Methylomagnum ishizawai: one gene and its partner. The protein of the gene in region 1 interacts with the protein of each later gene in a pairwise test. Links are inferred from orthologs where the notes say so. Each region holds a gene or a part of one and is shown in the gene's direction. Other genes may lie near its edges.

What was found.
Region 2: the proteins of mtgA (region 1) and K5658_RS03245 interact in binary tests that used the Escherichia coli proteins (3 or more experiments, as listed by UniProt). The link is inferred for Methylomagnum ishizawai from one-to-one orthologs.

What each region holds. Positions count from the first base shown.
Region 1 is NZ_AP019783.1:1,570,180-1,577,178, forward strand. What follows is about bases 1,079-4,065. They hold mtgA (monofunctional biosynthetic peptidoglycan transglycosylase), read left to right. Parts: upstream 1,079-2,205; coding sequence 2,206-2,925; downstream 2,926-4,065. Other genes in these bases: mlaE (lipid asymmetry maintenance ABC transporter permease subunit MlaE), read right to left, coding at 1,079-1,123; K5658_RS07305 (ABC transporter ATP-binding protein), read right to left, coding at 1,148-1,969; K5658_RS07315 (PAS domain S-box protein), read right to left, coding at 2,930-4,065. Outside these bases: outer membrane lipid asymmetry maintenance protein MlaD, read right to left, coding at 1-338; more of mlaE, read right to left, coding at 341-1,078; more of K5658_RS07315, read right to left, coding at 4,066-6,529; K5658_RS07320 (DUF4404 family protein), read right to left, coding at 6,715-6,978. UniProt on the Escherichia coli protein: Peptidoglycan polymerase that catalyzes glycan chain elongation from lipid-linked precursors. May play a role in peptidoglycan assembly during cell division in collaboration with other cell division proteins.
Region 2 is NZ_AP019783.1:733,222-736,142, reverse strand. The notes cover bases 1-2,916. They hold K5658_RS03245 (peptidoglycan D,D-transpeptidase FtsI family protein), read left to right. Parts: upstream 1-552; coding sequence 553-2,280; downstream 2,281-2,916. Other genes in these bases: K5658_RS03240 (UDP-N-acetylmuramoyl-L-alanyl-D-glutamate--2,6-diaminopimelate ligase), read left to right, coding at 2,277-2,916; ftsL (cell division protein FtsL), read left to right, coding at 280-537; rsmH (16S rRNA (cytosine(1402)-N(4))-methyltransferase RsmH), read left to right, coding at 1-283. Outside these bases: more of K5658_RS03240, read left to right, coding at 2,917-2,921. UniProt on the Escherichia coli protein: Essential cell division protein that catalyzes cross-linking of the peptidoglycan cell wall at the division septum. Required for localization of FtsN.

The sequences.
Region 1 (6,999 bases):
TATTGTTCGCCCAAGAGGCCCGCCGTCAGGATGCTGGCGCTGGTGTCCACCGGCAGGGTGTTGAATTGCGGCTCGATCCGCATCTCGACGATGGCCTCGAAGGTCTTGTTGTCGAAGCCGATATGGCTGACCCGGCCGATCTTGACCCCGGCCACCGAGACCGGCGCCCGCACCTTGAGGCTGCCGATGTTCTCGAACCGCGCCGTGATCTTGTAGCTGGCCTCGTTGGTGTGGAGTTCCGCGAGGTTGCTGACCTGCATCGCCACGAAGAACAGCGCGACCAAGCCCATCGCGACGAATAAACCCACCCAGGTTTCGATTGCTTTGCTAGCCTGCATTATTAGGCGTCTCCAAACATCAAGGCCGTCAACACGAAATCCGATCCCAGCACCGCGAAGGCCGAGTACACCACCGAGCGGGTCGTCGCCCGGCTGATGCCTTCCGCCGTGGGCACGGAATCATAACCCTCGAACACGGCGATCCAGGTCACGATCACCCCGAACACGGTGCTTTTGATGAGTCCGTTCAGGACATCGTCGTAAAAATCGATCTTGCTCTGCATCTGCGACCAGAACGCGCCCTCGTCCACGCCCAAGAGTCCCACGCCCACGAAATAGCCGCCCATCACACCGATGGCGGTGAAGATCGCCGCCAGCAAGGGCATGGACAGCAGCCCGGCGAAGAAGCGGGGCGCGACGATGCGGCGGATGGGATCGACCGCCATCATTTCCATGCCGGACAATTGCTCGGTGGCTTTCATCAGGCCGATTTCGGCGGCGAGGGCGGAACCGGCCCGGCCCGAGTACAGGAGGGCGGCGACCACCGGCCCGAGTTCCCGCACCAGGGAGGCGGCGACCATGACCCCGAGGGTTTGCTCCGCGCCGAAATCCGACAGCACATAGAAGCCCTGCAAGCCCAGCACCATGCCGACGAACAGCCCGGAAACGCCGATCAGCAGGATGCTCAGCACGCCGACCGAATACATCTGCGCGGCCAGGAGCCGCGGCCGCCACAGGGTCTCCGGGAAGCCGCCCAGGACCTGGGCGATGAACAGGTGCGCCCGCCCCAGTTTGCGGAGGGCGCTCAGCGTGACGTGGCCGAGGTGCTGCAAGAAACCTAGCATGATGGGACTCGGGGTGGCTGGGGTTCAGTCGCGGGCGGCGAACAAATCATCGAGATAGGCGGGGGCCGGATAATGGAAGGGCACGGGGCCGTCGGCCAGGCCGTGGATGAATTGTCCGACCCAGGGCGAAACGGATTCCTCGATCTGGTCGGGCGTGCCCTGGCCCACCAGCTTGCCCTCGGAAATCAGGAACACCTGGTCGGCGATGCCGATGGTTTCCTCGACATCGTGCGAGACCACGATGCTGGTGAGTCCCAATTCCCGGTTGAGGTCGTGGATCAGCTTGACCAGCACGCCCATGGAGATAGGGTCTTGGCCGGTGAAAGGTTCGTCGTACAAGATCATCATGGGGTCGAGGGCGATGGCCCGCGCCAAGGCCACCCGCCGTGCCATGCCGCCCGAAAGCTGCGCCGGCATCAAATCCCGCGCCCCGCGCAATCCCACCGCCTGCAATTTCATCAGGACCAGGGTGCGGATCATGGATTCCGGGAGCCGGGTATGCTCGCGCAGGGGGAAGGCGACGTTCTCGTAGACGCTGAGGTCGGTGAGCAGCGCCCCGCTCTGGAACAACATGCCCATGCGCTTGCGGAGTTCGTAGAGCGCCGAGCGCCCGAGTTGATGGACATCCTGGCCGTCCACATAGACCTTGCCGCCGTCGGGCCGGAGCTGGCCGCCGATCAGCTTGAGCAGGGTGGTTTTGCCGGTGCCGCTCGGTCCCATGATGGCGGTGATCTTGCCGCGTGGGATATCGAGGCTGACGCCATCGAAGATTTTCCGGTCGCCGCGGCTGAAGACCAGATCGCGTATGGAGATTAAGGTGCCGCTGTCCGACGGGTCGCCGCTCATGTGTCGATGGGGAGCCAAGCTGGGCGTATCGCAAAGGGGCGTATTCTGGCGACCCCCGCCGGTTCAGTCAACTCGCTTGGTTTTTCGCTATGATGGCGGCTGGCGTGCGCGGGCTTCCGGGCCGGCGCACGACCGGAATCAGCGTGTTTTTGGAGTCCAAGGCTGGCTTTGGCGGGGCTGGGGCATCCAAGGCAGGCTTTGGACCCCCATGCTTTTCCATCGTTGAATCGCCATCCATGTTCCGGCGCAAGCCATCCACTCCCGCCGTGTCCTGGCCAGGCCGCTGTTTCCGCTGGTTGCGCGGCCTGGTGCTGGGCTTCGTCTTGCTCACGGTGGCGTCGGTCGCCCTGCTGCGCTGGCTGCCACCGCCGATCACCAGCTTCATGTTGATCGCGCAAGCCGAGGCTATCGCTGCCCGGCGCACGGATTTCCGCCTGAATTACCACTGGGTCGATTGGGACGGAATCTCCACATCCGCCAAGGACGCCGTGATCGCCGCCGAGGACCAAGGGTTCTTCGAGCATGGCGGCTTCGATTTCCAGGCCATCGAGCAGGCGTGGCGGCACAACCAAGCCGGGAAGCGCCTGCGCGGCGGCAGCACCTTGTCCCAGCAGACCGCCAAGAACCTGTTCCTGTATTCGGGGCGCAGTTATTTCCGCAAGGGATTGGAAGCCTATTTCACCGTGCTGATCGAAGCCTGTTGGCCCAAGGAGCGCATCCTGGAGGTTTATCTCAATATCGCCCAGTTCGGCGACGGCATCTACGGCGTGGCGGAGGCGGCGCGGATTTATTTCGGCAAGACCGCCGCCCACTTGGATGAAAAAGAGGCGGCGCTGTTGGCCGCCGTGCTGCCCAACCCCATCGTGCTGAAGGCCGGAAAACCCTCGGCTTATGTGGGACGCCGCCAGCAATGGATTGTGCGGCAGATGCGGCAACTGGGCGATTTGGGTGTGTAGTGGCTTAGGGGTCCGGGTCTCGGGCCAGCAGTTCCCGGATATCCTCGGGATCGACCGGCTTGACCCGGTGCGCGTCGAACCCGGCCTCCCGCGCCAGCCGGATATCCCCATCCTGCCCATAGCCCGTCACCGCGACGATCAAGGTCTCCGCCATCCCGGCCTCGCGGATTTTCCGGCAGACCTCGTAGCCGCTGAGTCCCGGCAGGCCGATGTCGAGCAGGATCGCCTCGGGCCGGACCGAGAGGGCCAAGGCCAGGGCTTGGGGGCCATCGTGGGCCGTCAGGGTCTGGTGGCCTTCGAGGCCGAGCAACAGGGACAGGCTGTCCGCCGCGTCCTCGTTGTCGTCCACGATCAGCACCCGGCGCGGCCCTGGCGGGATTCCCGCGGGATCGGGCGGGGTGGCGTGGGCGGGGTCCGGGTCCGCGAGCCGGGGCAAGCGCACCACGAACTCGCTACCCCGGCCCCGGCCCGCGCTATGGGCTTCCACCACGCCGCCGTGCAATTCCACCAGCCGCTTGACCAGGGACAGGCCGATGCCCAAGCCGCCCTGGGTACGCTCCAGGGTTTGCTCCACCTGATAGAACAGGTCGAACAACTCGGGCAGCGCGGCGGGGTCGATGCCGCGGCCATTGTCGCGGACGCTGATGACCACCCGGCCGCCTTCCGCCCAGGTGCCGAGTTCGATCCTGCCGCCGGGGTCGGTGTACTTGGCCGCGTTGTTGAGCAGGTTCGACACCACTTGCGCCAGCCGGATCAGGTCGCCCCGCACCCACAGCGGCGGGTCCGGCAGGGTCACGGCCAGGTGGTGCCCTTGGCTTTCCAGGACGGGGCGGCTGGTTTCCACCCCGCGGCCGAGGATGGCCGCGACTTCCACCGCGGTTTGCTTGAGGTCGATATGGCCGCGGGTGATGCGCGACACGTCGAGCAGATCGTCCACCAGCCGGGTGAGTTGTTCGATCTGGCGCTCGATGATATCGCGGCACCACCCCAGTTCGCCGGGAGCGAGGTGCGGATGGCGCAGGATATTGGCGGCGTTGCGGATCGGGGCCAGGGGGTTCCTGAGTTCGTGGGCCAGCATCGCCAGGAATTCATCCTTGCGGCGGTCGGCTTCGCGTAGGCGCTGGGCTTGTTCCCGCAGCTTGGCCTCGCTTTGCTTGCGCTCGGAAATATCGCGCAGGATCGCCTGTAAACGTCCGCCGGGCAGCCGCCGCGCCATGATTTCGCCAGGGAACAAGGAGCCATCCTTGCGGCGGAATAGCCATTCGCTGCGCGCCACCGTGCCTTCCGCCAACCGGGCCACTTCCGGGGCGAGGCGGGGGATTTCGGGGGGCGCGACCGTATCGGTGAGGCCGAGCCGCAGGATTTCTTGCCGGTGGTAGCCCAGCATGGCCGCGCCCGCCGAATTGATATCGAGGTAATGGCCCTCGGCGTCGCTGACGAAAATACCGTCGGCGGCCTGTTCGACCAGGCCGCGGTAGCGCTCTTCGCTGGCCTGTAGGTCGTGCTGGCTCAGGATGCGCTGCATGGCGACGGCGACCTGGTCGGCCACGATCCGCATCAGCTCGATATCGGCGATGGCGAAGCGGGACCGGTTGCGGGCGCCGAAGGACAAGGTGCCGATCAGGCGCGATCCGGCGATCAGCGGATGGCAGCAATAGGCTTGGATTCCCAGGTTTTGGACCAGGGCGGCGCGGGCGTCCCCGGAGTTCGCGACATCCTCGACCACGATGCGCCGCTGGGTCCGGGCCACGCTCCCGCAGATGGCTTCGCCGAAATCCAGGTATTCGATAGCCGCCGCCACCTCCGCGGGAATGCCGGCCCAGGCGTTCAGGCGCAGGCGCAGGTCGGATTCGTCCACCAGGTAATTGAGGAAGGCTTGGCAATCCAAATGCGCCATGACCTTATGGCAAAGCTCGTTGATGAGTTCGTGTGGGTCTTCGGCGGTGAGCAAGCGGCCGGCGGTGTCGGATAACAGGCGGTAGCGGTTCTCGCTACGGTTCAGGGCGATTTCGGCCCGGCGCTGGTCGGTGATGTCGCGGAACACGGTGTAGACCCGCCAGGGCCGGGTTTCCCCAGGCCGGAACTGCGGCACGCTGTGGATGGAAATCCAGCGCCAATCGTTTTCGCGGGGATTGCGGAACCCCATGACCACGTCGCGCACTTCCAGCCCGGTACGCAGCGACACCAAGGCTGGATGTTCCGCGCGGGGGAAGGGCGAGCCGTCCTCCCGCACACAGGTTTGCTCCAGGTTGAGGGAAGTCCCGCCCATGAGTTCCGCCTGAGAAAGGCCCAGGATGCGCTCGGCGGCGGGGTTCATCAGGATGATCCGGCCCACCGCGTCCTGGTAGGCCACGCCGACCGGGATGGTCTCGAAGAAGGTGCGGAAGCGCTCCTCGCTTTCGCGCAGGGCGGTCTCGGCCTGTTTGCGCCGGGTGATATCGCGCAGGATGATGGTGAAGAAGGGCTCGCCCCCGGTCTCGATCCTCGATATGGAGGCTTCGATGGGGAATTCCTCGTTGTCGGCCCTGAGTCCGCTGAAGAGGCCGTCGCGGCCCATGGCGCGGGCCTGGACCGGTTCGCTGCCGAACTGGCGGAAATGTTCGCGGTGGGCGGCGCGGAGTCCTTGCGGGATGAAGCGCTCCAGCGGGCCGCCGATGGCTTCCGCCGCCGGGCAGCGGAAAATCTGTTCGGCGGCGGCGTTGAACAGTACCACCCGTTGCCAGGCGTCCACCGTGATGATGGCGTCCATGGCCGAATCGACGATGCCGGCCAGCCGGGCCTGGTGTTCCTGGGCTTGGGTTTCGGCCTGCTTTTGCCCGGTGATGTCGCGCAGCATCAGCAGCGCCGAGGTTGGCCGCGCCTTCCCGCTGGGGGGGTGGCGGAAAAACACCTGTTTGCGTACCGACAACCAGCGCACTTGGCCCGCCGGGGTCAGGATGCGGTGTTGCAGCGCCAGCACGCCATGTTCGGGCCGCAAGGCGCGGGCGATCTGGGCGTCGATGGCGGCGCGGTCCTCGGGGTGGAACAGGCTGTGGATCAGGGCGCGGGGCACGGTGCGGAGCGTATCGGGCAGTCCCAGGACGGTGGTGGCCTCGGGGCTGAGCTTCATCACGTCGGCGAGGTAGTCGATTTCGATGACGGCCAGCCCCGCTAGTTCGGAGCCCAGCCGCAGCCGCGCCTCGCTGCCCCGGAGTTCGCGGGCCAGGGTGTGGCGGAGGATGGCGTTCTCCATGGCGCGGACGAGGCTGTCGGCGTTGATCACCCGCCTGCCGATCAAATCCTGGGCGCCGGCCCGCAAGGCCCGCCCGGTGTCGAGCTTGGAATCCTCCCCGGCCACCACCACCACCGGACAGCAGGAGACCGGATAGTCGCCCAGGGCGTCCAATAACTGGAGCGCGTCGCCATCGGGCAGGCGTTCGGCCAGGAGTACGCAATCGGGCGGGACCGCGCCGTTGTCCAGGCAGGCCCGCAGGCCGGCGGTGCCATCGGCGCATTCGATGAAGTGGTAGCGGCGTCCCGGACCGGTTTCAAGCAAGCGCCGGATTTGGGTCCGCTGTTCCAGGCTGGGATCGATAATCAGCACCCGTCTGGCGGTGTTATCCATGGTTGGTCCGTGTTCCTTGCACCGGGGTGCCCGCAGGGGGGACGGATGGAAGAACTGCCCCGGCGGGCTGGCCGAGAGGGGCGGGGAGTGCGAGAAGTGGGGGGGGAGACCGGGCTGGCCCGGTCCGTGGTGCCGCCTCGCTGTCGGGAGACGATGCCATGGGCCGGGTGTGGATGCAAGCTTGCTTAGATGCCCATGTTGCCCAGGGCGACCATGAGATTGTTCAGGATGCCGGTGAGGGTGGGGTGTTCGACCTCGAATTGGGAAACGGCTTCCTTCATGTCTTCCACCAAGTGCAACTGCTGGTCGTCCTCGGAGGCTTCCAGCTTGTCTTCGAGATCGTCCAGCAGGTCTTCGAGCTTGGACTTGAGTTCGGCGTTGCCCTCGTCCAGCCGTTCGATTTCGCCGCGCAGGTGGAATAGCGCTTCGCTGACTTCTTTTTCGGCCATGGTTGTGGTTCCTCGTTTGGC
Region 2 (2,921 bases), 840 kb from region 1 along the record:
AGAACTCGAAGCGGGTTTGCGGCAAGCCTTGGAAATCTTGCGACCGGGGGGGCGCATGGCGGTGATTGCATTCCATTCCCTGGAAGACCGGATCGTGAAGCGCTTCATGCGCGACGAGTCGCGCAGTGGCGGCTCCACGCCCATGCCGTGGCCCGCGCCGGACGAACGCGCCCCGAAATTGGCCCGGATCGGCAAGGCCGTCCTGCCGAGCGCCGAAGAAACCGCCGCGAACCCCAGGGCGCGCAGCGCGGTACTCCGGATCGCCGAGCGGCTTCCGGCATGAGGACCCTATTGGTGCTGGTCGCCGTAGCCGTGGCCTCCGCCCTGGGCGTGGTGTACACGAAATACCGCTCGCGCATGTTGTTCGCCGAGGTCCAGCGGTTGGAGCAAGCCCTCGACGCCTACGACGAGGAATGGGGCCAATTGCAGTTGGAGCAAAACACCTTCGCCGAACACAGCCGCATCGAAAAAATGGCCCGCGCCCGCCTGGGCATGGTGCTGCCCGCCCGTGAATCGACCCTTTACATCAACCCTTAGACGAGTCGCGCCGACATGCGAATCATCCAACCGAACGTGGTGAAAGAAGACGATTACAGCGGTCGCTGGCGCTTCCTGCTCATGCTGATCCTGTGCGCCATGACCGTCTTGATCGGGCGGGCGGTCTTCCTGCAAGTGCTGGACCGGCAGTTCCTCAAACAGCAAGGGGATTTGCGCCATGTCGGCATCCTGCCCGTGCCCGCCCACCGGGGCCGTATCATCGACCGCAACGGCGAATTGCTGGCGGTCAGCACCCCGGTGAAATCGATCTGGATCAACCCCAAGGAATTCCTCAAGACCGAAGTCACCCATGAACAACTGAAGGCCCTGGCCGATCTGGTGGGCATGTCGGTCAAGGAGATCAAGCAGCGCATCGGCCAGGACGACCACCGCGGTTTCGTCTATATCAAGCGGCGCATGAACCCGGAACTGGTCGATCAAGCCATGGCGCTGGGCATCCCCGGCATCTACGACGAACGCGAATACCGCCGCTACTACCCGACCGGCGAAGTGACCGCCCACCTGCTGGGTTTCACCGATATCGAGGACAAGGGCCAGGAAGGCATGGAACTCGGCTTCGACGCCTCGTTGCGCGGCACCGATGGCGCGAAGCGCATCATCCGCGATGGCAAGCGCCGCATCATCGAAGACCTGGAAAACATCCGCCTGCCGGTGCCGGGGAAGGATTTGACCCTGAGCATCGACGAGCGCCTGCAATATCTAGCCTACCGCGAACTGAAAAAAGCGGTCATGCAGCACCGCGCCCGTTCGGGCTCCTTGGTCTTGCTGGACAGCCAGACCGGCGAAGTCCTGGCCATGGTCAACCAGCCCTCCTACAACCCCAACAGCCGGGGCAAGCTCAAGGGCAATCCCTCCCGCAACCGGGCCATCACCGATTTGTACGAGCCGGGCTCCACCATGAAGCCCTTCGCCGTGGCCTGCGCCCTGGAACTCGGCCTGACCCATCCCAACACCGTCTATAGCACGGCGGGCGGCCAGATGCGGGTCGGCCACAACATCGTCAAGGATGTCCACAGCTATGGCAGCCTGGATGTGACCGGCATCCTGCAAAAATCCAGCAACGTGGGCGTCACCAAGATCGCCCTCAGCGTGCCGCCCAAGAAATTCTGGGCCTTCTACAACAATCTCGGCTTCGGCCAGCCTTTGGACAGCGGCTTTCCCGGCGAGGCCCATGGCCGTTTGTCCGACTACCAGGGTTGGAACGCCTTCGAGCAGGCCACCCTGTCCTTCGGCTATGGCGTGTCCACTTCCACCGCGCAACTGGCCCGCGCCTATAGCTCCCTGGCCAACGACGGCGTGATCCCCATGGTCAGCCTGCTCAAGCGCGACACCCCGCCGGAAGCCCACCGCATCATGTCGGCCAAGACCGCCACCACGGTCCGCACCATGCTGGAAAGCGTGGTCTCCACCGGCGGCACCGCGCAAAAAGCCGCCATCCCCGGCTTCCGGGTCTCGGGCAAGACCGGCACCGTGAAGAAATCCGGTGCCCACGGCTACACCGAATCCTTATACATGTCGCTGTTCACGGGACTGGCCCCGGCCAGCAAGCCGCGTTTGGTGATGGTGGTGATGATCGACGAACCCTCGGCGGGCGAATACTACGGCGGTGCCGTGGCCGCGCCGGTGTTCTCCAGCGTCATGGAAGGCGCATTGCGCTTGTTGAACATCGCCCCGGACGAACCCACCCCCTTGATGGCAGGCCGACAGGACGAACCCGCATGAGCCTGGCCGATGCCCACCCTTTCGACTTACCAAGATTGCTGGCCGGTTTCACCGAAACCACCCCGCCCGCCATCGCGGTCGGCGGCTTGGTCCACGATAGCCGGCACATCCAGGCGGGCGATGGGTTCATCGCGCTGCGCGGCCAGCGCGTCCATGGCCTAGCCCACGCCGGGCAGGCGATCCAGAACGGCTGCGCGGCCATCCTCTACGAACCCCAGGGCGGCGGCACGGAGTTGGCGGGCGCCATCGCTTCGGTTCCCTGTGTCCCGGTGGCGGACCTGGCCGGGAAAATCGGCCCCATCGCCGACCGCTTCTTCGGCGAACCCTCCCGCGGCTTCGACGCCCTGATCGGCATCACCGGCACCAACGGCAAAACCTCGTGCAGCCATTTCCTGGCCCAGGCGCTGGACAATAGCAGCGCCGTACTGGGCACCTTGGGCTGGGGCCGGCCCGGCGCACTGCAACCCACCACCCACACCACTCCCGACGCCATCGAAGTCCACCGCATCCTTGGCGAACTGCTCGGATTGGGCTTCCGCTCGGTGGCGATGGAAGCCTCGTCCCACGGCCTGGAACAAGGCCGGCTCAACGGCGTCCGGTTCAAGGGGGCGCTCTATACCAATTTCACCCGCGACCATCTC